Regions from separate parts of the Staphylococcus sp. SA22 genome, predicted to be linked through region 1. Evidence: riboswitches for the same ligand, from Rfam matches in the RefSeq annotation. Region 1 holds a riboswitch; each other region holds the start of a gene.
The links. Region 1 has a riboswitch for S-adenosylmethionine ahead of ACXQH5_RS02670 (methionine ABC transporter ATP-binding protein). Riboswitches for the same ligand answer to the same signal wherever they lie in the genome.

Region 1 (5,979 bases):
CAATTAATGCTTTGATTTTCTTATCATCTTGATGTCCTTCTTTAACAGCAATTAAGTTTGCATAAGGATTATCTTTCGCACTTTCTACAGCAATAGAATCTTTTTTAGGATTTAATTTTTGTTCGATTGCAAAGTTTGAATTAATGATAACAGCATCCGCGTCTTCATTTTGATAAATTTTAGGTAAGAATTCTGCTGATTGTTTATTATTAAACTTAATATCTTTTTTATTCTCTGTAATATCACTAAACTTAGCATCTTCAATTTTTACGCCTTTTTTGATTTTAATCAAACCTGCATCAACGAAGAATTTTAAGAAACGTCCTTGTTCAGCTGGATTATTAGACACATAGACTGTTGCACCTTTTGGTAATTCTTTTAAACTTTTATACTTTTTAGAGTATACAGCCATAGGTTCTAAGTGAACATCACCGGCACTTACGATTTTGTAACCTTTATCCTTTTTCTCTGTGTTTAAATATGGTGTATGTTGGAAATAGTTTGCGTCAATTTCACCTTTGTCTAGTAATTTATTAGGCGTAGTGTAATCGTTAATTGTTTTAATATCTAGTTCATAACCTTTTTTCTCTAATAATGGTTTTGCTTTTTCTAAAATTTCAGCATGTGGTGCTGGTGAAGCACCTACTGTTATTTTCTTGTCGTCACTGCCACTTTTGCTTCCATTACCGCAAGCTGCTAATACAACTGCAAATGTTAATACTAAAATAAGACCAAATAATTTTTTCATAAAATGAAACCCCCAATTTATCGTTTATCAAGTTTATTTGTAAGCCAATCCCCAATGAATTGGATTATAAATACAATAATTAAAATAAAAACTGTTGATACTAAAATGACATCATTTTGATTTCGAGTGAAACCTGTTAAGTATGCTAAATTTCCTAAACCACCGGCACCAATTACACCTGCAACTGCCGTTGAACCAACTAAAGCGATTGCTGTAACTGTAATGCCAGACACTAGCGCTGGCATGGCTTCAGGTAAGAGGACTTTACGAATTACTGTCCAAGTATTAGCACCCATTGACCAGGCCGCTTCGATGACACCTTTATCAATTTCTTTAAAAGCAATTTCTACGAGCCTTGCATAAAACGGCGCTGCGCCAATGATCAAGGCTGGTAACGCACCTGTCGGACCACTTATCGTTCCAAGTATCAAACTTGTAAATGGAATTAATAATAAAATTAAAATAATAAATGGTATCGCTCTAAATAAGTTAACAATAAAAGAAACGATAGAATAAAATAACCTTGCACCGATAGACTTACCTTTAGCAGACAAGAATAATAACACACCTAAAATAAGACCGAGTATAAATGCAAATATAGTTGAGACAACTGTCATGTATAGTGTTTCGACTATTGCAGTCCAAACTTCTGGCCACTGAATATTAGGCATTGTAATCATTTCATTTATAATTTCACTAAATGATTTACCCATGTCTTAACACCTCCATTTTAACTTGTCGCTCAATTAACTCTTTTTCGAATTTTCCGAAATCTACACTTGAAATATATGGAATATGCAGAACTAAAAAGCCGACTGTTCCATTTTTTGTATTTTTAATATTTGCTTCTAAAATATTAATTTTAATATCATAGGCAGTTGATAGACTCGATACAATAGGCTCGGTTGTTGTTGAACCAGCGAAAACTAATCTAACGATATAAGCATCTTTTTCTAATGGCTCTAATTCTGTTAAAGATGTTTCGAAATCATCATTTAAATCTTCTTTCACAAATCGTTTTGTCACAGTGTGTTGCGGATTTTCAAAAACCTGTGTTACCGGTCCATGTTCTATCACTTTACCACTTTCCATAACTGCAACTTCATCACAAATACGACGAATGACATGCATTTCATGCGTAATTAGTACAATTGTTAAATTTTGTTGTTCTCTAATTTTTAGTAGTAGATCTAAAATTTCATCTGTTGTTTGCGGATCAAGTGCACTTGTTGCCTCATCACAAAGCAAGACCGTTGGATCATTAGCTAACGCTCGTGCAATCCCAACACGTTGCTTTTGTCCGCCTGATAACTCTGATGGATAAGCCTTTTCTCTACCTTTTAAACCGACGAGTTCGACAAGTTCTAATGCTTTTTGCTTTGCTCTCCTTCTAGGGACACCTGCAATTTCAAGCGGAAACATAATATTTTTTAACACAGTCCTTGACCATAACAAATTAAAATGTTGGAAGATCATACTTACTTTTTGTCTTTTTGCTCTTAATCCATTTTTGGACAATTGGCCTATATGGTCTCCATCTATAATAACTTCACCTGATGTAGGCGCTTCTAAATGATTAAACATTCGAATCAAAGTACTTTTTCCTGCTCCAGAAAAACCAATGACGCCATAAATCGATCCTGCTCGAATCGATAAATTAACGTGATCTACAGCAAGGACTTCTTTATTTTTAGTCCGATATTCTTTAACAACTTCTTTTAATTCAATCACGTTGATTCCTCCCTGTGTTGCTTAATAAAATAAAAAATGCTTTCTCAATATCGATAGAAAAATTGAGAAAGCAATAGTAGTATTGTTTCTCTCATCTTCAAAAGTTAAAACTTTATGTGAATTGGCACCATTTCTATATAAGACGGTTGCCGGGCTTCGTAGGGCACATCCCTCCACCACTCTCGATAAGAGTTTACGCATCATTTAATTTGTATTAATCCTAACACCTAAGTAAAATTTCGTCAATAACTATTTTAAATTTTCTAACAAATCAGTCACCGATTTAAATGCATAAATTCGTTTTACTTCTTTATCTTTATTCATCAACAATAAAATCGGCGTAGACATGATTTGCATATCTTTACAAAACTGAGGATAAAAGTTTAAATCTATTTTCAATAATGGCAACTGCAATATTTCATTAGCAATGTCTAACATTCTTTCTGAAACCTTACAAGTACCACAAGTTGGTGTATAACCAAAGATTAAATGTTTGTCTTCCTCATAAAATGTAGTTACATCTTTGATGTCTAATGAATTATTCATTTACTAAAACTAACCTTTCATTATTTATATTCGGTAAGAAAGGTGTTTCTTTCTTACAAGTAAAGCCATGTTTTGAAAGTACATGTGCCAAATATTGTTTGGGGCAATTCGCAACTTGACAGTAAGTTTTATCAATAAATATATGTTCGCTTTCACTCAAATAACGTTTAAACCAATTTCTAATTCGATCTCCTTCGTCATCAGAATCGGCTAATACAAAAACTTGTTTATCATATAGTGATTCTATCATATCATCAAGCTTATCTATACTCATTGTTCCATGAGTACAAATAATATTGACTGGTTCTGCAATAACCTGTTGCACCCTTTTTTTATCAGATTTTCCTTCAACAATTATCACTTTATTTACAATAGCCATCATCATCACCCTTTAAAATCAATAAACATCTGTCACTGTATCATTTCACAAAATTGGTATGAATAAAACATAAATCACAAAAATTTAAACTAGCTTAATATAATAATTACAAAATCAATGTTTGACTAGCTGGGATATTTTACATAAACAGACAAAGGCTAAACCATAAATCAACATCCTAAAATCTACAATGTTATATTACCAATAGTTAACCAAAAGAAAATACACCTATAACAAGCATTTTTCAATTATAGTGGGGCCCCAACATGGAGAATTTCGAAAAGAAATTCTACAGACAATGCAAGTTGGCGGGGCCCCAACATAGAGAATTTCGAAAAGAAATTCTACAGGCAATGCGAGTTGGGGCGGGACCCCAACATAAAGAAATACTTTTTCTTTAGAAATTAGTATTTCTTATGCATGAGTTTTACTCATGTATACCTATTTTTAAGTACACATTAGCTGTGGCTTATGAAAAAGAACTTGAGACATAAATCAATGTTCAATGCTCTACAAAGTTATATTGGCAGTAGTTGACTGAACGAAAATGCGCTTGTAACAAGCTTTTTTCAATTATAGTCAGGGGCCCCAACATAGAGAATTTCGAAAAGAAATTCTACAGGCAATGCGAGTTGGGGTGAGGGCCCCAACAAAGAGAAATTGGATTCCCAATTTCTACAGACAATGCAAGTTGGGGTAGGACGACGAAATAAATTTTGAGAAAATATCATTTCTGTCCTACTCCCTTATCATTTCTGTCCCACTCCCTAGATTGATCTATAGTTACTACACTTATTAAAGTAATATATTTTTATGATTCTCTTAGCTGCAATCCCATGAATACATGTAATCATCAAACTTCATAGCCTCAAGGTCAGTAGATTTTACTAAGATATTGGCAATACCCAAATCACCCCATATAATCGAAGAATTACCATCTCTTGTAGAATCAATTTGCAGTAAGACTCTATCATACATTTTCAGTTCTTGATCGTTCGTTCTTGGATCTATTTGGTCAAAATATGGATAACCACCAAGTTGATTAAATGGCTCCTTAGCAGTAAATGTGTTACACACAGGTTCCATTAATTCATCATATCCACCAAACATCGATTTTAGCGCGAAGGATGGATTGACTTTATTCCACAATGCAAGCACGTCCTCATCGTACTTATAATCAGTACATGTAATAGTTTGTTTCGACAATCTAAATTCTATAGAAAATGCTCCACTGAACGGGATATCCTCATTATCAGTATCTAATGACTTCAAATGCATTTGAATATTTTCAAGTGATAAATCTGTAATTGGCTCTTTTATATAAACAAGCCTTGAGTTTATATTGTTTCCCTTTAAATTTTCAGACATACCATACATTTGATCTTCTGAACTAATCCAAAACTGCAATATCCCTTCATTTACAGGAAATAATTCTTGTTGTTCTGGAAGATCATCCAAATTAATCTGTGCTAGCAATACCATTGGTACATTATTTTCATCTAATGGTATATCTTTAAAAGATTTTAAAAATGGCATTCCGCCAATCTTACTCTGGTTTAATGTTTCTTCTTGCATCTCTTTTAGATCCATTTCAATACATGGCAGTATTGGTAAATTACCGTTTTCTACAGATTCTACGAAACGGTTATATGCTTTTTGCTCCTTTTTAGAAAGATGACTAACGTCTTGAATGTTTAGCATATTAACTTCCCCCAATTTTTATTTTTAAAATAGCTAAATTCATTATTTTCATCATTCTTGAATAACAAAATGTAGCAATACTCCAAATAATAGTACCTAATAAATTTTCTTTCATATTATTTACTTACTCAGACTAAAAATAAACTCCTCAATCTTAGATTAAGGAGTTACACGGTGATTATTCACCAATCATTTCTGAATATTTTTCAGCTGTTAATAAAGCTTCAAGCTGACTTTCATCACTAATTTCTACTTTTACCATCCATGCTTTTTCGTATGGAGATTCATTTACAAATTCGGGACTATCTTCTAGTTCTTCGTTGACTTCAACTACTTTACCAGAGATTGGTGCATATAATTCTGATACAGTTTTAACTGATTCTACGCTACCAAACGTATCCCCTTCATTAATTTCATCATCTGTTTCTGGTAATTCAACAAAAACAATATCACCTAACTCGCTTTGTGCGTATTCTGTGATTCCAATTGTTGCTACATTACCTTCAACTTTAACCCATTCATGCTCTTTTGAATATTTCAATTCATTTGGTACTGCCAAGAGAATCCCCTCCTAATTAATCTTTACATCATTAATGATGCCATAAGGCTAGATGCTATTCAACTATATTTATAAAAATTAACAATTGTATAGCTTATTTCATTTTACATGTAATGAATCTAAATATCGAGATATTTAGTAAACGTTTACATTATGCTTACGCTAACCAAGTCTCTTTATATTGATCTTCTTTAAATCCTAATGTTATCTTATCGCCCATTACTGCTAGAGGACGCTTTACTAACATACCATCAGATGATAACAACTCTAACTTTTCATCATCTGATAAAGTTTGTAATTTATTTTTCAAATCAA
Region 2 (5,979 bases), on a different contig from region 1:
CGTTAGCCAAGGAACTTACACTAATGATGACGCCAAAATTTAATATTAACCTTTTTCTCAATTATTCACTTTTACAATTCATCATTGGATTTATAGCTTGTTATATTGGCTATCATATTTAAAAATAAAATGCTTCATTCAGTAAATAGGTAAATTACGACACCTTCCTGAACGAAGCATTTTTTAATTTTCATGCAAATTTTTTAGCACCATATAATGCCTATCAAAATAAAACAATCTTCGTTGCCGTTTAAATAATGTGAATGTCAATAAATTCTCCAAACTAGTCGAAAATAAAAACGTTAAGCAATATTGCTATTACCTAACGTTGACAATTCATCTAACCTTTTCATCAGTTGAGCGATTTTAATCTAGCCTTCAAAAGTTTTTGGATCAGGTCCAATTCTCTTATCTTGATTTAAACCATCAATTCGCTTCATTTGTTCATCTGATAATTCGAAATCAAATATTTGGAAGTTTTCAGAGATTCTGTTTGGTGTCACCGATTTAGGGATTGTAACCACACCATGTTGCACATTCCATCTTAAAACAACTTGGGCAGGTGACTTTCCTAATTCTTGAGCAATGTCTTTAATTGCCTCATCATTTAAAATTTGTGCATTCATCAATGGTGACCAAGATTCCATCACGATATGTTGTGCTGCCAAATATAATTTCAATTTATGTTGCGTTAAATATGGATGATATTCAACCTGATTAATTACAGGTTTAATTGACACTTGTGCCAATAAAGCTTCCAAATGTTCAGGTTCAAAATTGCTGACACCTATATTTTTAACTTTATTATTTTTATATAAATCTTCCATACCTTTCCATGTATCAACCATTACGGCTTCGTTCGTACCTGGCCAATGAACTAGATATAAATCTAAGTATTTTAAACCTAATCTAGATAAACTAGCTTCGTAGGCAGCTGCTACATTTTCACGACCAAAATCCTCAAAATATAATTTTGAAGTAATAAATAAGTCTTCTCTAGCAATACCAGTTGATTCCAATCCGGCACGAATGCCAGCACCTACTTGTTCTTCATTCCCATAAACTTTTGCGGTATCAATACTACGATATCCTTGTTCAATGGCATACTTAACACTTTCCATGCAATTTTCATCATTTTCCACACGAAATGTCCCTAAACCAATTTGTGGCATCGTGTTTCCATTATAAAATGTTTTAACCTCCATAAATATCGCCTCACCTTTTTGATGTATTATACCCTGTTATCATAACAAATCTGAGTTGAATACATGATAAAAAACACTTATAGCAATCAACCACTAAAATTATAGTAATATCTCTCAAATACTAATCAAAATGTAAAAGTAATTCTGTTTAATTTATGACAAACTAAAAAAGCCGAAGTAACAACATATAGTCATCACTTCAGCCTAACATTTAATTGAATGATTCAATTTTATCCATCATTTGTTGTAAGTCTTCCACGTTGTATTGAATACGACCATGGAATACAAATTTGTTAAAGAACTCGTCTAATTGTTCAGCACCGACAAGCACTTTGACAGCACTATTTTGATTATAATTTGAAATCGTTACATCGCCTTCATTTTTAGGATTAAAGTATAAAATTGAAGTCGGTGTATATTTAGCACCTAATTCTTTTTGTAAGTCTTCAGCCAATTGTTTAATCGCCTCAATTTGATCTGAATAATTTACAAATGATAATGAACGTTTGTCATCATTTTGATCCATCACAATAGTTTGCGGTCTAGATTTATCTAAATCCAATGTATCAAATACTTGTTCCATAGGTGGTAAATCTTTAAATTGACCGCCACTTATACCATTATAAACATGACCTTTTAACAATTGAGAATCAATGATATAAAGACCAGTTCTTGTTAATACTAAATGACTAATTCGTTCAATATTATTAAAGCCATCCTTTGGTAAAAAGATATTTGCCATAATGTGCATATCTTCTGGTCGAATTCGTTTTTCTTTAACTAATCTTTCACGAATACCAATTAATCTCATGTCCGTTACATATTCACTATGATTTTTCGAGAACAATTTTAATGCGTCAATCTCACGATCTTTTGTACTAACCATGTGATTATAATCTTCTTGTTGTTTTGTAATTGTCTTTTTATTTTGAATACGCTCTTTCTCTAAAGCTTCTTCATGAGACTTTTTAATGTTTTGTTCTTGTTGTTCATACTTTTCTTCTGTTTGTCGCTTAACTTTTTTCTTACTACCTAAGGCAACTAAGAAAAGGACAAAAAAGATTAATGCAATGACTACTGCAATAATGAGTCCAATGACTACCGGTGAAGATAAATCCATCACAACAACGCTCCTTTTTAATATATGAATAACTTTAATTATAATAGAAAAGCTAAAGATTTTCGATACATATTATCATTTATATACCGAAAATCTTTTATTTAGCTATATTCAATTCATTTTATTATTTTACTGCGTCTTTTAATTCTTCCACTTTGTCTAATTTTTCCCATGGGAATAAGACATCTGTACGTCCAAAATGACCATAAGCAGCAGTTTGTTTGTAAATCGGTTGTTTCAAATCAAGCATTTTAATAATACCTGCAGGTCTTAGGTCAAAGTGTTTTCTAACCGCTTCGACAAGTTGTCCTTCAGAAACTTTACCTGTTCCAAATGTATCAATTGCAATTGACACTGGTTCTGCAACACCAATCGCATATGCCAATTGTACTTCACATTGATCTGCTAAACCTGCTGCAACAATATTTTTAGCCACATAACGTGCAGCGTATGCAGCTGAACGGTCTACTTTTGTAGGGTCCTTACCACTGAAGCATCCGCCACCATGACGTGCATAGCCACCGTACGTATCAACAATGATTTTACGTCCTGTTAATCCTGCATCACCTTGAGGTCCACCGATTACAAAGCGTCCTGTAGGATTGATGTAGAATTTAGTTTGTTCATTAATCAAGTTTTCTGGAACAGTTGGATAAATGACATGAGCTTTGATGTCTTCTTGAATTTGTTCAAGTGTCACATCCTCAGCATGTTGTGTTGATACGACAATCGTATCAATACGTACAGGGTTATCATTTTCATCATATTCAACAGTGACCTGAACTTTACCGTCTGGTCGTAAATAATTTAACGTACCATCTTTACGCACATCAGATAAACGTTTTGCCAATTGATGTGATAAATAAATTGCTAGAGGCATGTACGTTTCTGTTTCATTCGTTGCGTAACCAAACATTAAACCTTGGTCACCTGCACCTGTTGCTTCAATTTCTTCTTCGCTATCTTTATCACGATACTCTAATGCTTTATCCACGCCTTGTGCAATGTCAGGTGATTGTTCATCAATCGCAGTTAAAATTGCCATTGTTTCATAATCATAACCATATTTTGCTCTTGTGTATCCAATTTCTTTGATTGTTTCTCTAACAACTTTCGGAATATCAACATATGTTGTTGTAGAAATTTCGCCGGCGATCAATGCCATACCTGTTGTAACAGTTGTTTCACAAGCTACACGTGCATTTGGGTCGTCTTTTAAAATAGCATCTAATATTGCATCTGACACTTGGTCAGCGATTTTATCTGGGTGTCCTTCTGTAACAGACTCTGAAGTAAATAATCGTTTGTTATTTAACATAGTTTGCTCCTTTAAATTTATATTACGAAAATTCTCTCTCTGTGAGCTAAATAAAAAAGACCTTCTAACTATTAATATAGAGAGAAGGCCTAATACGTCCATTCGCTCTTATCGTTCAGACCTATTTGTCTGCAAACGGTTTGGCACCTTTCTTTTATAAAAAAAGAGGTTGCTGGGTTTCATTGGGTCCATGTCCCTCCACCACTCAGGATAAGAGAATCCGTTAAAAATAATAGTACCTAATTAATGAATTAATGTCAATTTTTCACAAATAAATTTACAGTAAAATATTGTAGATTAATTATGTTAATGTGTTATACTAATTAAATGTAAAGGCTTACATTTAAATTATCGCTTTGGAGGGATTTAGGATGTCAGTAGACACATACACTGAAACAACTAAAATTGACAAATTACTGAAAAAACCAACGTCACATTTTCAACTTTCGACGACACAACTTTATAATAAAATCTTAGACAATAACGAAGGGGTATTAACAGAACTTGGTGCTGTTAATGCAAGTACTGGAAAATATACTGGTCGTTCGCCTAAAGACAAATTTTTTGTCTCTGAACCTTCATATAGAGATAACATTGATTGGGGAGAAATTAATCAACCTATCGATGAAGAAACTTTCTTGAAGTTATACCATAAAGTACTAGACTATTTAGATAAAAAAGATGAATTATACGTATTTAAAGGCTACGCTGGTAGCGATAAAGATACAATGTTAAAACTTACAGTCATCAATGAATTAGCATGGCATAATTTATTTGCTAAAAATATGTTTATTAGACCTGAATCAAAAGAAGAAGCTACAAAGATTAAACCTAACTTCACTATCGTTTCTGCCCCACATTTTAAAGCAGATCCAGAAGTTGATGGTACTAAATCTGAAACCTTTGTCATTATTTCATTTAAACACAAAGTCATTTTAATCGGCGGTACTGAATACGCTGGTGAAATGAAAAAAGGTATCTTCTCTGTAATGAATTATCTCTTACCGATGCAAGATATTATGAGCATGCATTGCTCAGCAAACGTTGGTGAAAAAGGCGATGTTGCATTATTCTTTGGTCTATCTGGCACAGGTAAAACAACCTTATCGGCTGACCCACACCGTAAACTAATCGGTGATGATGAACACGGCTGGAATAAAAACGGGGTCTTTAATATCGAAGGTGGCTGCTATGCAAAAGCAATTAATCTTTCCAAAGAAAAAGAACCACAGATTTTTGACGCAATCAAATATGGTGCAATCCTAGAAAACACGGTTGTTTCAGAAGATGGTTCAGTGGACTTTGAAGATAATCGTTATACAGAAAATACACGTGCGGCTTATCCAATTAATCACATTGACAATATTGTAGTACCATCAAAAGCAGCACATCCAAATACAATTATTTTCTTAACTGCGGATGCATTTGGTGTTATTCCACCGATTTCAAAGTTAAATAAAGACCAAGCAATGTATCATTTCTTGAGTGGTTTCACTTCTAAATTAGCTGGTACAGAGCGTGGTGTGACAGAACCTGAACCATCATTCTCAACATGTTTCGGCGCACCGTTCTTCCCGTTACACCCTACTGTTTACGCTGATTTATTAGGTGAACTTATCGATTTACATGATGTTGATGTTTATCTTGTTAATACTGGATGGACTGGCGGAAAATATGGTGTAGGACGTAGAATCAGCTTACATTACACACGTCAAATGGTAAACCAAGCGATTTCTGGTAAATTGAAAAATGCAGAATATACAAAAGATAGTACATTTGGTTTAAGCATTCCTGTAGAAATTGAAGATGTACCGAAAACAATTTTAAATCCAATTAATGCTTGGAGCGACAAAGAGAAATATAAAGCACAAGCAGAAGATTTAATTCAACGTTTTGAAAAGAACTTCGAAAAATTTGGTGAAAAAGTTGAACATATTGCTGAAAAAGGTAGCTTCAACAAATAAATTTGCATACTAATTAAAGAGCCAACCGCTGTTATATTTTAACAATGGTTGGCTCCTCTTATTTTATATGGTAAGAGTTTATAGGCAATTTTATTACAACAAAGCACATTTAAGGTGACCTTCGTGCCAAACTCGCATCACTCATTCAATGGAAGCAGCACGTCTTCACATAAAGTACCGATTCCTAACGCTATGCATGTTGCCCCACTTTGCATTAAATACCGATTCCTCATTCAACGTATATCACACATCTTCAAAGATTGATAGTTCCCATGTGCACACCACGTTTCATACTACCTATGCAACTCAACTTGGTTCATAAACTCTTTAATATAAGTCAATGTTTCAACCATCGCTGGTGGTCTTGGCACA
Region 3 (5,979 bases), on a different contig from region 1:
CTGCATGTTTCCGTAGTGAAGCAGGATCAGCAGGTAGAGATACAAGAGGATTAATTCGTTTACATCAATTCGATAAAGTGGAAATGGTACGTTTTGAACAACCTGAAGATTCATGGAATGCTTTAGAAGAAATGACAACAAACGCAGAAGCAATTCTAGAAGAGTTAGGTTTACCATACCGTCGTGTTATTTTATGTACAGGTGATATTGGATTTAGTGCAAGCAAAACATATGATTTAGAAGTTTGGTTACCAAGCTACAATGATTATAAAGAAATTAGTTCATGCTCAAACTGTACGGATTTCCAAGCGCGTCGTGCTAACATCCGCTTCAAGCGTGACAAAGCAGCTAAACCAGAATTAGCACATACATTAAATGGTAGTGGTTTAGCAGTTGGACGTACATTTGCTGCTATTGTTGAAAATTACCAAAATGAAGATGGAACAGTAACAATTCCAGAAGCATTAGTACCATTTATGGGTGGTAAAACACAAATTTCAAAACCAGTTAAATAAAGGCTTTAGCTACAAGCTTTAAAAAGTATATATCTACGTATACTTAAAGCAAGGGCAAGATACTTTAAATAATATTTTAAAAAGTGGTGACGAAGCTGTCGCCACTTTTTTTGTGCTGTAAAAGTATAATAGTGAGCCAATACACATAACAACAATAAATTAAGTTTGTGGTTCAATGGGGTGAACGCATTTCATTATAGCAACAATACGGGATAATTATGATGAACTAAAACAATCTAAAGCGTAACAAAATTGAGCAAAAATATTATAGGAAATTAAGCGATAAATAACTGATTTCGTTGATGTAGTATGAGTAATATCGATGCAGTAGGGTAGGGGGGATGATGATTATAAGGGATCGGGACATGAATCAATATCCCAGACTCATCATTAGATATAAAAAATTATAAAATTAGTACTTAAAAACAACTACAAATCCGTAGAAAATATAGAGGTAGTCTTAAATAAAAAATTGAAAATTCTCAAAACTAAAAAGTTGAGACGGAAGTATTTCAAGACATCGGTATGTATAACCTCAGACAAACCGATGTCTAATGTTGTTGCTTAGGGTATAGAACTGTATTAGACTAGGTATATTATTTTTTCGTAATTATATAAATATAAAGTGGCAAAGGAGGTAGTTGAGATGACAACACATTTAAGTTTTAGACAAGGCGTGCAAGAGTGTATCCCTACATTATTAGGTTATGCCGGTGTTGGTATTTCATTTGGTATTGTGGCTTCGTCTCAAAACTTTAGTATTTTAGAAATTATCTTGTTATGTCTTGTTATATATGCCGGTGCTGCGCAATTTATTATGTGCGCATTGTTTATAGCAGGTACACCGATATCAGCGATTGTACTAACTGTATTTATCGTAAATTCAAGAATGTTCCTTTTAAGTATGTCGCTTGCACCAAACTTCAAGACATATGGGTTTTGGAACCGTGTTGGATTAGGTTCATTAGTAACTGACGAAACGTTTGGTGTCGCCATTACACCTTATTTAAAAGGAGAAGCTATCAATGATCGCTGGATGCATGGTCTTAATATTACAGCATATTTATTTTGGGCAATTTCATGTGTAGCTGGGGCTTTATTTGGCGAATATATCTCAAATCCGCAAATGTTAGGATTAGACTTTGCTATCACAGCTATGTTTATCTTTTTGGCCATTGCGCAATTTGAATCAATTACTAAATCGCGATTAAGAATTTACATAGTACTCATTATTGCCGTCATAGTAATGATGTTATCGCTAAGTATGTTTATGCCTTCATATCTAGCAATATTAATTGCAGCCACAATTTCAGCAGCGTTAGGAGTGATGATGGAACGATGATAACTCATATGAACATGTTAATACTTATTTTATTGTGTGGTATCGTAACGCTATTAATTCGAATTATACCTTTTATCATGATTTCAAAAGTGCAATTGCCTGATGTCGTGGTTCGATGGCTATCATTTATTCCGATCACACTATTTACGGCACTTGTCATTGACAGCATTATTCAGCAGACGCCTCATGGTGAGGGGTATACATTAAACATCCCTTACATTATCGCGCTCATTCCGACGGTTATTTTATCTTTAATCACGCGTAGTTTAACTATTACAATTATTAGTGGGATTGTTATCATGGCAGCATTACGATTTTTCTTTTAAAAATAACTGAAAATCATTGAACAGATATTTAAACTTAGGTAAACTGTTAGTAATCAGAAAATTCTGATATACAAATCGTCTATGTTAAGATTGGGAATCGTGTATACGTAAGCGATTTGGCTAACGCATGACAATGATAACAACATTTTAAATGATAAAAGTAATTCATCACTGAATCTCAACTAACACATAACAATTTCATATTTCTTATTGTGAGAAGTTGAGGGACTTGGCCCTGTGATACTTCAGCAACCGACTTTATAGCACGGTGCTAAAACCAACGAGTTACTCGAATGATAAGTATAAAGACTTCTTACTTTTCAATAGGGTGAGAAGTTTTTTTGTTTAAGGAGGAAAGAACAATGACAAATTACACAGTAGATACTTTAAATCTAGGGAAATTTATTACAGAATCTGGGGAAGTCATAGATAACTTGCGTTTGAGATATGAGTATGTCGGTTATCATGGACAACCATTAGTTGTAGTTTGTCATGCATTAACTGGCAATCATTTAACATATGGAACAGATGATTATCCGGGGTGGTGGCGAGAAATTATTGATGGGGGATATATTCCCATTCACGATTATCAATTTTTAACATTTGATGTTATTGGTAGTCCTTTCGGTTCAAGTTCACCTTTAAACGACCCTCATTTTCCTAAAAAATTAACATTAAGAGATATTGTTAGAGCGAATGAACGAGGTATACAAGCGCTTGGTTATGACAAAATTAATATTTTAATAGGGGGAAGTCTTGGAGGTATGCAAGCAATGGAACTACTTTACAATCAACAGTTTGAAGTAGATAAAGCCATTATCCTTGCTGCAACAAGCCGAACATCATCTTATAGTAGAGCTTTCAATGAAATTGCGCGTCAGGCCATTCATCTTGGTGGTAAGGAAGGACTAAGTATTGCACGCCAATTAGGTTTTTTGACATATCGATCATCAAAAAGTTATGATGAACGTTTCACGCCGGATGAAGTAGTCGCATACCAACAACATCAAGGTAATAAATTTAAAGAACATTTTGATTTGAATTGTTATCTGACACTGCTAGATGTATTGGATAGTCACAACATTGACCGAGGTCGCACAGATGTAACGCATGTTTTTAAAAATTTAGAAACGAAAGTCTTAACGATGGGATTCATAGATGATTTGCTATATCCGGACGATCAAGTTCGTACTTTAGGTGAACGTTTTAAATATCATCGTCATTTCTTTGTACCTGATAACGTTGGTCATGACGGATTCTTATTAAACTTTAATACATGGGCACCTAACTTATATCATTTTTTGAATTTAAAGCATTTTAAGCGCAAGTAATAATGTATATATTTTCAAAGAATGAAGCCACTAAATCACAGTTATCATATTCAAAAACATCTAGAGTACATGAAAGTGGAAATGAATTGTAAATCTAAATCAAGCTTGATTGCTATGTAGTGGGATTAAATAATCATGTTGAAAATGAAAGCACACAAAAGCGATTCAAATGAGTATGTTAATTACTTATAAAACATGAAAGTTATTATTCAATTAAATGAAATAGAAGCATACAATCTATAAATTGTTAATTTCCATTAAAGAGGTTAAAATAATAGCTATAGTTAAAAATATGGGAGTGGCTTATGTGTTTTCAAAAATACAACCTAAAGCAACAATAATTGCAACGATTGCGTTGGTATTTGTCGCTTTAGCTTTATATCTAGTGCCTGGTTTAGGACTAATATTTGCATTATTTGCAACCATACCAGGTATCGTTTTATGGAATAAATCAATACAATCTTTCGGGATTAGTGCACTTATTACAGTAATTATAACAACTGTTTTAGGTAATACTTTCGTTTTAAGTGCTATCATATTAGTCTTAATTGCAAGTTTAATTATTGGTCAATTGCTTAAAGAAAAAACGTCTAAAGAAAGAATATTGTACGTAACAACAGTAGCGATGAGCTTAATTTCATTAATCGCTTTTATGTTACTACAAACATTTGTAAGAATTCCACCATCAGCGAGCATAGTAAAACCTTTCAAGCAAACATTACATGAAGCGATTACGATGAGCGGTGCCGATGCGAATATGACCCAAATATTAGAAGAAGGGTTTAGACAAGCGACCGTTCAATTACCAGGTTTCATCATTATCATTACATTTTTAATCGTCTTAATTAACTTAATCGTTACATTTCCGATTTTACGAAAATTTAAAATCGCTACACCTGTATTTAAGCCACTTTTCGCGTGGCAAATGAGCGGTATTTTGTTATGGATATACATTATTGTTATCATATGTTTATTATTTACAGGTCAACCGAGTGTGTTCCAGAGCATTCTTTTAAACTTCCAACTTGTGTTATCATTAGTGATGTATATTCAAGGTTTAAGTGTTATTCATTTCTTTGGTAAAGCGAAAGGTTTGCCGAATGCAGTAACGATTTTACTATTGATTATCGGTACAATACTGACACCTACGACGCATATTGTAGGACTACTTGGTGTTATCGATTTAAGTTTGAATTTGAAGCGAATCATGAAAAATAATTCTAAAAAGTGAATAGAGGTGGAATAATGAATCGGCAGTCCACTAAGAAAGCTTTACTAATACCATTTGTCATCATGATCATCACAGCAATTGTTTTAATGGGTGTATGGTTTATCTTTAATAGTCTTATAGCACTAATTGCATCTATCGTTCTTGTCGTGATGATTATTGTTAGCATCGTTTTATTCAGACAAGCTTTAATGAAAATGGATAGTTATGTAGATGGTTTGAGTGCTCAAATTTCAACAACAAATAATAAAGCAATCAAACATTTACCAATTGGTATCATTGTTTTAGATGAAAATGATCACATCGAATGGGTTAACCAATTTATGACAGATCATATGGAAGCAAATGTCATTTCTGAATCTGTAAATGAAGTATTTCCAAACATTTTAAAGCAATTAGATAGAGTGAAATCCGTTGAAATAGAATATAATCAGTATCATTTCCAAGTACGTTATTCTGAGAATGATCACTGCCTCTATTTCTTTGATATAACTGAACAAGTACAAACAAATGAACTATATGAAAATTCTAAACCAATCATTGCGACATTATTTTTAGATAACTACGATGAGATTACTCAAAATATGAATGATACGCAGCGTTCGGAAATCAATTCAATGGTAACGCGTGTCATTAGTCGATGGGCGACTGAATATAATATATTCTTTAAAAGGTATAGTTCCGATCAATTCGTAGCCTATTTAAATCAAAAAATATTAGCTGACTTAGAAGAATCTAAATTTGATATCTTGAGTCAATTACGTGAAAAAAGTGTTGGTTATCGTGCCCAATTAACATTAAGTATCGGTGTTGGTGAAGGCACTGAAAATTTAATCGATTTAGGTGAATTATCACAATCAGGCCTAGACTTAGCATTAGGACGTGGTGGTGACCAAGTTGCAATTAAAAGTATTAATGGTAATGTGCGTTTCTATGGCGGTAAGACTGACCCGATGGAGAAACGTACTCGTGTAAGAGCACGTGTGATCTCACATGCGTTAAAAGATATCCTTGCAGAGGGTGACAAAGTCATTATCATGGGGCATAAACGTCCTGACTTAGATGCAATTGGTGCAGCAATCGGTGTGTCTAGATTTGCAATGATGAATAATTTAGAAGCATACATCGTATTAAATGAAACTGACATTGATCCAACATTACGACGCGTGATGAACGAAATTGATAAAAAGCCAGAGTTAAGAGAGCGATTTATTACATCAGATGATGCTTGGGATAT
Region 4 (5,979 bases), on a different contig from region 1:
GATGAGCAGTTCAACTATGACCTTGTTGAACAAGCATATCAACAATTAGGTGGCTTAGATAATGTTACTTTAGTTGCTGGACATCAACAGTATCATGATGATATTCATGGATTTACAACTGAGGCATTTACAGAAACATTTGAAACGAATGTCTATCCGCTATTTTGGACAGTTCAAAAAGCTTTGGAATATTTAAAACCGGGTGCGTCAATTACGACGACATCATCTGTACAAGGTTATAATCCTAGTCCTATTCTTCATGATTATGCCGCTTCAAAAGCAGCAATTATTTCATTAACTAAAAGTTTTTCAGAAGAATTAGGACCAAAAGGAATTAGAGTGAACTGTGTAGCGCCTGGTCCATTCTGGTCACCATTACAAATTTCTGGTGGACAACCTCAAAGTAAAATCCCAACATTTGGTCAAAAAACACCTTTAGGTCGTGCAGGTCAACCTGTTGAGTTATGTGGAACTTATGTGCTATTAGCGTCAGAAGAATCAAGTTATACAACTGGACAAGTGTTCGGTGTTAGCGGTGGAGTGCAAATAGATTAGGTTTGTATGAAGCTTTTAATTGAACAACATAATATTAATTTAGCCACTTCAATCAAGTAAATTAAAATGAATTAGTGAAGTGTATTTTAAATAGTCGGTAAAGGTGTGTATCTTTATCGGCTTATTTTAATACTTTGTCATAAGGAGCGTTTGCTCAGGGTGTGGATTATAAGTTTTAAGCAGAATAAACTTTCTTAATGAAGATGTCAGGACAACAACGAAAAAGTTAAAAACTGTTGCGGGATTGGGTTTAGGGACGGTTAGTGGAAGAAAGTTAAATTCATTAACAAGTGAAATGCCTAAGGTTAGATATTAGACGTCAGAATGGACAAAGAATAATAGGATATGTTTTCAATTATATAGCGAAGTATTTATATGTTAAGATGATGTAAATTACATAGAAATGCTGCCCGTAGAAGTACTGATCATAGAAATGCTGATAAACGTAAATTTGCAAACTCGATATTAAACAAAGGGGTTGTTATTATGGCATTAATAGTATCTAGAGCTATCTTAATTTTGATTTTAGCATTAGCTTTTGGAATAGTGACTGTTTTTCCTGAACAAAAGTTGCCATTATATATATTATTCACACTGTTTGTAGTGGTTGCGATTGTTTCGAATGTATGGCTTACACATCAAAACGTTAAAAAGAATATCATTAAGTTTAACAAATACGTCGCATACTTTTTAGCCTTTGTCTCAGGGTTACTTTACATTGGATTTGTAATTTATACATTAACTATAGGGACCTATGATGTTTTACCAATTATTATATTTGCAATAAGTATCGTATTGGTTCAAATATTAGAAAATATACTGGGAATCAGTATAAGAAATACGCGTCCATCAAACAAACAGCTAAAAGTTATTTCTGAACAAAGCGCACAGCAATTTAAAGTCATATCATTAATATTAGTAAGTGTGTCTATCGTGTTCATTTTTATTGCATTAATGCTTAAATGGTGGCTTTTACTTGTTATTAGCATTATTGTTTTGATTATTATTACAGTAGCAATGATTGTTTATGAAAAATATTATACGACTCCTGATTAATTTATGATTGACGTACTAAGGATTATCTTGTAACGTAAACGTAAATAAGCATCACTTATCTAGAGAGGTGGAGGGACTGGCCCTATGAAGCCTCGGCAACATCTCGAATGTGCCAATTCCAGTAACCGTAATGGTTTGAAGATAAGCAGGTAAAGCACATGGAAACCTCTTTCTTCATCGTTTGTGAGAAAGAGGTATTTTTAATTGGAAAGCAGGTAAAAAGGATGGAAGTACATAAAAAGAGCAATGCTTGGGCATTATTCCCCTTGTTATTATTTGTGGCGTTGTTTTTAGGCGTAGGTATTATCACAGGTGATTTTACTTCAATGCCATTAAATGTTGCAATTATGATAACGGTAATTGTGGCGTTATTAATGAATCGAAAAGAATCATTTGCTAAAAAAGTTGAGGTCTTCACGAAAGGTGCAGGCCATTCAAACATTATTTTAATGATGTTGATTTTTATTTTAGCAGGTGCATTTTCAAATACAGCTGAAAAAATGGGTGGCGTAAAGTCGACAGTTAATTTAGGCATATCATTAATCCCTGAAAATTTAATTATTGTAGGATTGTTTGTGATCTGTATGTTTGTTTCTATATCTATGGGAACGTCAGTAGGGACTGTTGCTGCAATAGCACCTGTTGGTTACGGATTTGCACAAGCGACAGATGTACCAACTGCACTAGCAATGGCTACAGTTGTTGGAGGTGCAATGTTCGGCGATAATCTATCAATGATTTCAGATACAACAATTGCTGCGGTTAGAACACAACATACGAAAATGAAAGATAAATTCAGAGTAAACTTTAAAATTGTATTGCCAGGTGCTATTTTAACGATTATTATTCTGTATTTCTTAACGAATGGCATTTCTTTAAATCATGCTAAAAACTATGATTATAATCTAATTAAAGTTGTACCGTATATATTAGTATTAGTATTGGCATTATTAGGTGTAAATGTCATTATCGTATTGATTGGCGGAACATTATTAGCCGGAATCATTGGTCTCATAGATGGTTCATTCGGTTGGATGGGGCTACTAGATGCAGTGTCCAAAGGTATTATAAGCATGGAAGATATTGCTATGATTGCGTTGCTAATTGGTGGTTTAGTCGGTATTATTCAACACAATGGTGGTATTGAATGGTTGTTGCAATTTGTTCGCTCTAAAGTGAAATCAAAGCGTGGCGCAGAATTAGGAATTGCGAGTTTGGTAAGTGTCGCAGATATTGCCACGGCAAACAACACCATCTCTATTATTATGTCAGGTCCTTTAGCTAAAAATATTGCAGATGAATATGATGTAGATTCAAGGAAATCAGCAAGTATTCTTGATATATTTGGAGGCTGCTTCCAAGGTTTATTACCATATAGCCCGCAAGTCATTTCAGCGGCTGGTGTAGCTGGTATTTCACCGTTAATGTTATTCCCATACAGCATTTATCCTATATTATTAGGTGTATGCGGACTTATTGCGATTTTATTTAATTTTCCAAAGCTAAAAAAGAACACTAGTCAAGAAATGAAACATTAATGCTTAACAATATATCGATGTAGCCAAGTAAGGTGGCTTGTTATATTAACAGATCATGTTGTACTCACCGTATAACGCTAATCTTTTAAAAATGATGATCATCTATGTTTGGAACTGAGCAAAAATACGTTAAAATAAAAGTAAGAGCGAAAGTGGGTGGACAACAGTGGCAAAATTTAATGTAGAGAATGAACATGTCGAAGTTGAAATTGAAAAGCTTTATAAATTTTCTCCAGAGTTAGTATACGAAGCTTGGACAAAGAAAGATTTGTTGAAACAATGGTTTATGACATCAGCCAGAACGAATAAAGAGATTGAAGCGGATGTTAAAGAAGGCGGTAAATATCGTATTGTAGATCAACAACGTAATGGCAAAGTAAATGTGATTGAAGGTATTTATGAATCTTTAGTTATGGATGAATACGTTAAGATGACTATCGGTATGCCTGGACTAAGTGAAACACAAGATGTCATTGAGGTAGAATTTTTTGAACGTGAAACAGGTGGCACCCAAATGCTATTTTATTATCGTTCATTAGTTGAAAAAGAAAGACGATTTACTAATTTAGAATACAAGCAAAAGAAAAAAGAATATCATGATGCCATGGTGCATGGTTTCGAATTGATGTTTGATAAGATGTACCACGTTATCGAAACATCAACACAACAATAAAATGATAAAAGGAAGTTATGATAGGCTCAAGGCCATTAAATCATAACTTCCTTTTTTCTAATTTGAAATATCATTATGTAGTAAATACTCATTATATTTTCTTACAAGTGTTTCAAAGAATATATGATAACTGATGAAGCTAGAATAGTCTGTACCATTAGTTAAGTAGAATGTGTTACTGGATACATAGACGTTGTAATTTGCTTTTTGAGCAAGGGTATTATCTTTCATTGTAGTAACAGAAATAAAGTATTTTTGTCTAAGTTGAAGCAAGTTTGTTACTTCTAATAATTCATGTGTTTCACCTGATAATGAAATAATAAAGAATAAATCATTAGGTTCACTCTTGTTCAAAATCATTTTAAGTTCATGTTCATCATGAAGTACAATGACATGATTATGTAACGTTAACAATATACGCTGTGCCTCTGAAGCAACGTTTAACTGTGCACGCCCTGTACCATACAAATATATTGTTGAAGCTGTATGCATTTTTTCAGTAAGAAGCTGGTAATCAACGCGTTCTAAATAACTGAATGTACTATCGATTTCTTGTTTGAAACTATCGATAGAGTTAGATGGTAATTGGTGTGTCTTATTACTTTCAAATTTAAGGTACGATTTAAAATCACTATAACCGTCAAAACCTAATTTGCGTGTAAATCTGTGAATGGTTGCATTCGAGGCATGTGTGAATTGCGCTAAATCTTGTATTTTCATATTTTTACATTCATCTATATGTGTATTGATAAAGTGAGCGATATGTAAATCATTGTCATTAAGTTTATCAAAGTTTCGATTAATGTGTTCATCTAAAAACATATTCAACCTCCTTAAAAATAAATGTGTGATAGATCGTTATTACATTAAAACCTTGTATGTCATTATATATATTTGTGTATTGATATAGGTTTGATTATGCGTTTAAAACGAATGTATTACCAATTCAACGATGTCATACATAGGGTCGTGAAAAAATTTTCACTATATGAAAAGATAATCTGATTATACAAAATACTTTCAAAATACGTCAATGTCGTTGTAGGTGTGTAAGCGTTTACTATATATTATATTTAAATAGTAAGACATCTATTTATAAATGAATCTAATTAGATGTATTGTTAGGAAAGATGATATGGAGGGAATAGAAGATGAATGCGATAAAGCGTTTCGGTAGTGCAATGATTGTACCAGTATTAATGTTCGCTTTCTTTGGGATAGTGCTTGGCTTTGCGACATTATTTAAAAATCCTACAATCATGGGGAGTTTAGCAGATCAACATACGTTTTGGTTTAAATTTTGGTCAGTGATAGAATCTGGTGGCTGGGTTATTTTTACGCATATGGAAGTTGTATTTGTTGTAGGTTTACCACTTTCTTTAGCTAAAAAAGCACCAGGTCATGCAGCACTTGCAGCATTGATGGGTTACTTAATGTTTAATACATTTATAAATGCCATTTTAACGCAATGGCCACATACGTTTGGCGCTAATTTAGAAAAAGGCGTTGAAAATGTACCTGGTTTAAAATCAATTGCAGGTATTGCCACATTGGATACGAATATTCTAGGTGGTATTATTATTTCAGCTATTATTACTTGGATTCACAACAGATACTATAGTAAACGATTACCAGAAATGGTTGGTGTATTCCAAGGTTTAACATTTGTGGTTACAATCTCATTTTTTGTGATGTTACCATTAGCAGCAATTACTTGTGTTATTTGGCCAACTGTTCAGCACGGTATTGGCTCAATGCAACACTTTATCATTGCTTCAGGCTATATCGGTGTATGGTTGTATCACTTCTTAGAACGTGTATTAATACCGACAGGATTACATCACTTTATTTATGCACCAATTGAAGTTGGACCAGTAGTAGTCAATCACGGCTTGAAAGCTGAATGGTTACAACATTTAAATGAGTTTGCTAAGAGTACTAAGCCATTAAAAGAGCAATTCCCTTATGGCTTTATGTTACAAGGAAATGGGAAAGTATTTGGATGTTTAGGTATTGCCTTAGCAATGTATGCTACGACACCTAAAGAAAATCGTAAAAAAGTAGCAGCATTACTTATTCCTGCAACATTAACAGCAGTCGTTGTAGGTATTACTGAGCCATTAGAATTTACATTCTTATTCATCGCGCCATACTTAT

Region 2: another riboswitch for S-adenosylmethionine. It lies ahead of metK (methionine adenosyltransferase); the one in region 1 lies ahead of ACXQH5_RS02670 (methionine ABC transporter ATP-binding protein).
Region 3: another riboswitch for S-adenosylmethionine. It lies ahead of metX (homoserine O-acetyltransferase MetX); the one in region 1 lies ahead of ACXQH5_RS02670 (methionine ABC transporter ATP-binding protein).
Region 4: another riboswitch for S-adenosylmethionine. It lies ahead of ACXQH5_RS07460 (Na+/H+ antiporter NhaC family protein); the one in region 1 lies ahead of ACXQH5_RS02670 (methionine ABC transporter ATP-binding protein).

What each region holds. Positions count from the first base shown of each region.
Region 1 is NZ_JBSZQY010000002.1:107,359-113,337, forward strand. It holds gene ACXQH5_RS02660 (MetQ/NlpA family ABC transporter substrate-binding protein) at 1-748, opposite strand, end outside; gene ACXQH5_RS02665 (methionine ABC transporter permease) at 766-1,461, opposite strand; gene ACXQH5_RS02670 (methionine ABC transporter ATP-binding protein) at 1,454-2,479, opposite strand; SAM riboswitch class I at 2,568-2,671, opposite strand; gene ACXQH5_RS02675 (thioredoxin family protein) at 2,729-3,025, opposite strand; gene ACXQH5_RS02680 (toprim domain-containing protein) at 3,018-3,404, opposite strand; gene ACXQH5_RS02685 (YwqG family protein) at 4,227-5,105, opposite strand; gene gcvH (glycine cleavage system protein GcvH) at 5,284-5,664, opposite strand; gene ACXQH5_RS02695 (arsenate reductase family protein) at 5,822-5,979, opposite strand, start outside.
Region 2 is NZ_JBSZQY010000010.1:23,863-29,841, reverse strand. It holds gene ACXQH5_RS09565 (fluoride efflux transporter FluC) at 1-122, shown strand, start outside; gene ACXQH5_RS09560 (aldo/keto reductase) at 372-1,205, opposite strand; gene ACXQH5_RS09555 (nuclease-related domain-containing protein) at 1,417-2,325, opposite strand; gene metK (methionine adenosyltransferase) at 2,450-3,643, opposite strand; SAM riboswitch class I at 3,749-3,860, opposite strand; gene pckA (phosphoenolpyruvate carboxykinase (ATP)) at 4,015-5,607, shown strand; gene ACXQH5_RS09540 (alpha/beta hydrolase family protein) at 5,901-5,979, opposite strand, start outside.
Region 3 is NZ_JBSZQY010000011.1:10,288-16,266, forward strand. It holds gene serS (serine--tRNA ligase) at 1-515, shown strand, start outside; gene ACXQH5_RS09925 (AzlC family ABC transporter permease) at 1,162-1,857, shown strand; gene ACXQH5_RS09930 (AzlD domain-containing protein) at 1,854-2,183, shown strand; SAM riboswitch class I at 2,388-2,486, shown strand; gene metX (homoserine O-acetyltransferase MetX) at 2,546-3,514, shown strand; gene ACXQH5_RS09940 (YybS family protein) at 3,807-4,745, shown strand; gene gdpP (cyclic-di-AMP phosphodiesterase GdpP) at 4,760-5,979, shown strand, end outside.
Region 4 is NZ_JBSZQY010000006.1:124,729-130,707, reverse strand. It holds gene ACXQH5_RS07470 (SDR family oxidoreductase) at 1-555, shown strand, start outside; gene ACXQH5_RS07465 (hypothetical protein) at 1,042-1,611, shown strand; SAM riboswitch class I at 1,664-1,759, shown strand; gene ACXQH5_RS07460 (Na+/H+ antiporter NhaC family protein) at 1,836-3,149, shown strand; gene ACXQH5_RS07455 (SRPBCC family protein) at 3,316-3,822, shown strand; gene ACXQH5_RS07450 (MurR/RpiR family transcriptional regulator) at 3,880-4,644, opposite strand; gene ACXQH5_RS07445 (alpha-glucoside-specific PTS transporter subunit IIBC) at 4,974-5,979, shown strand, end outside.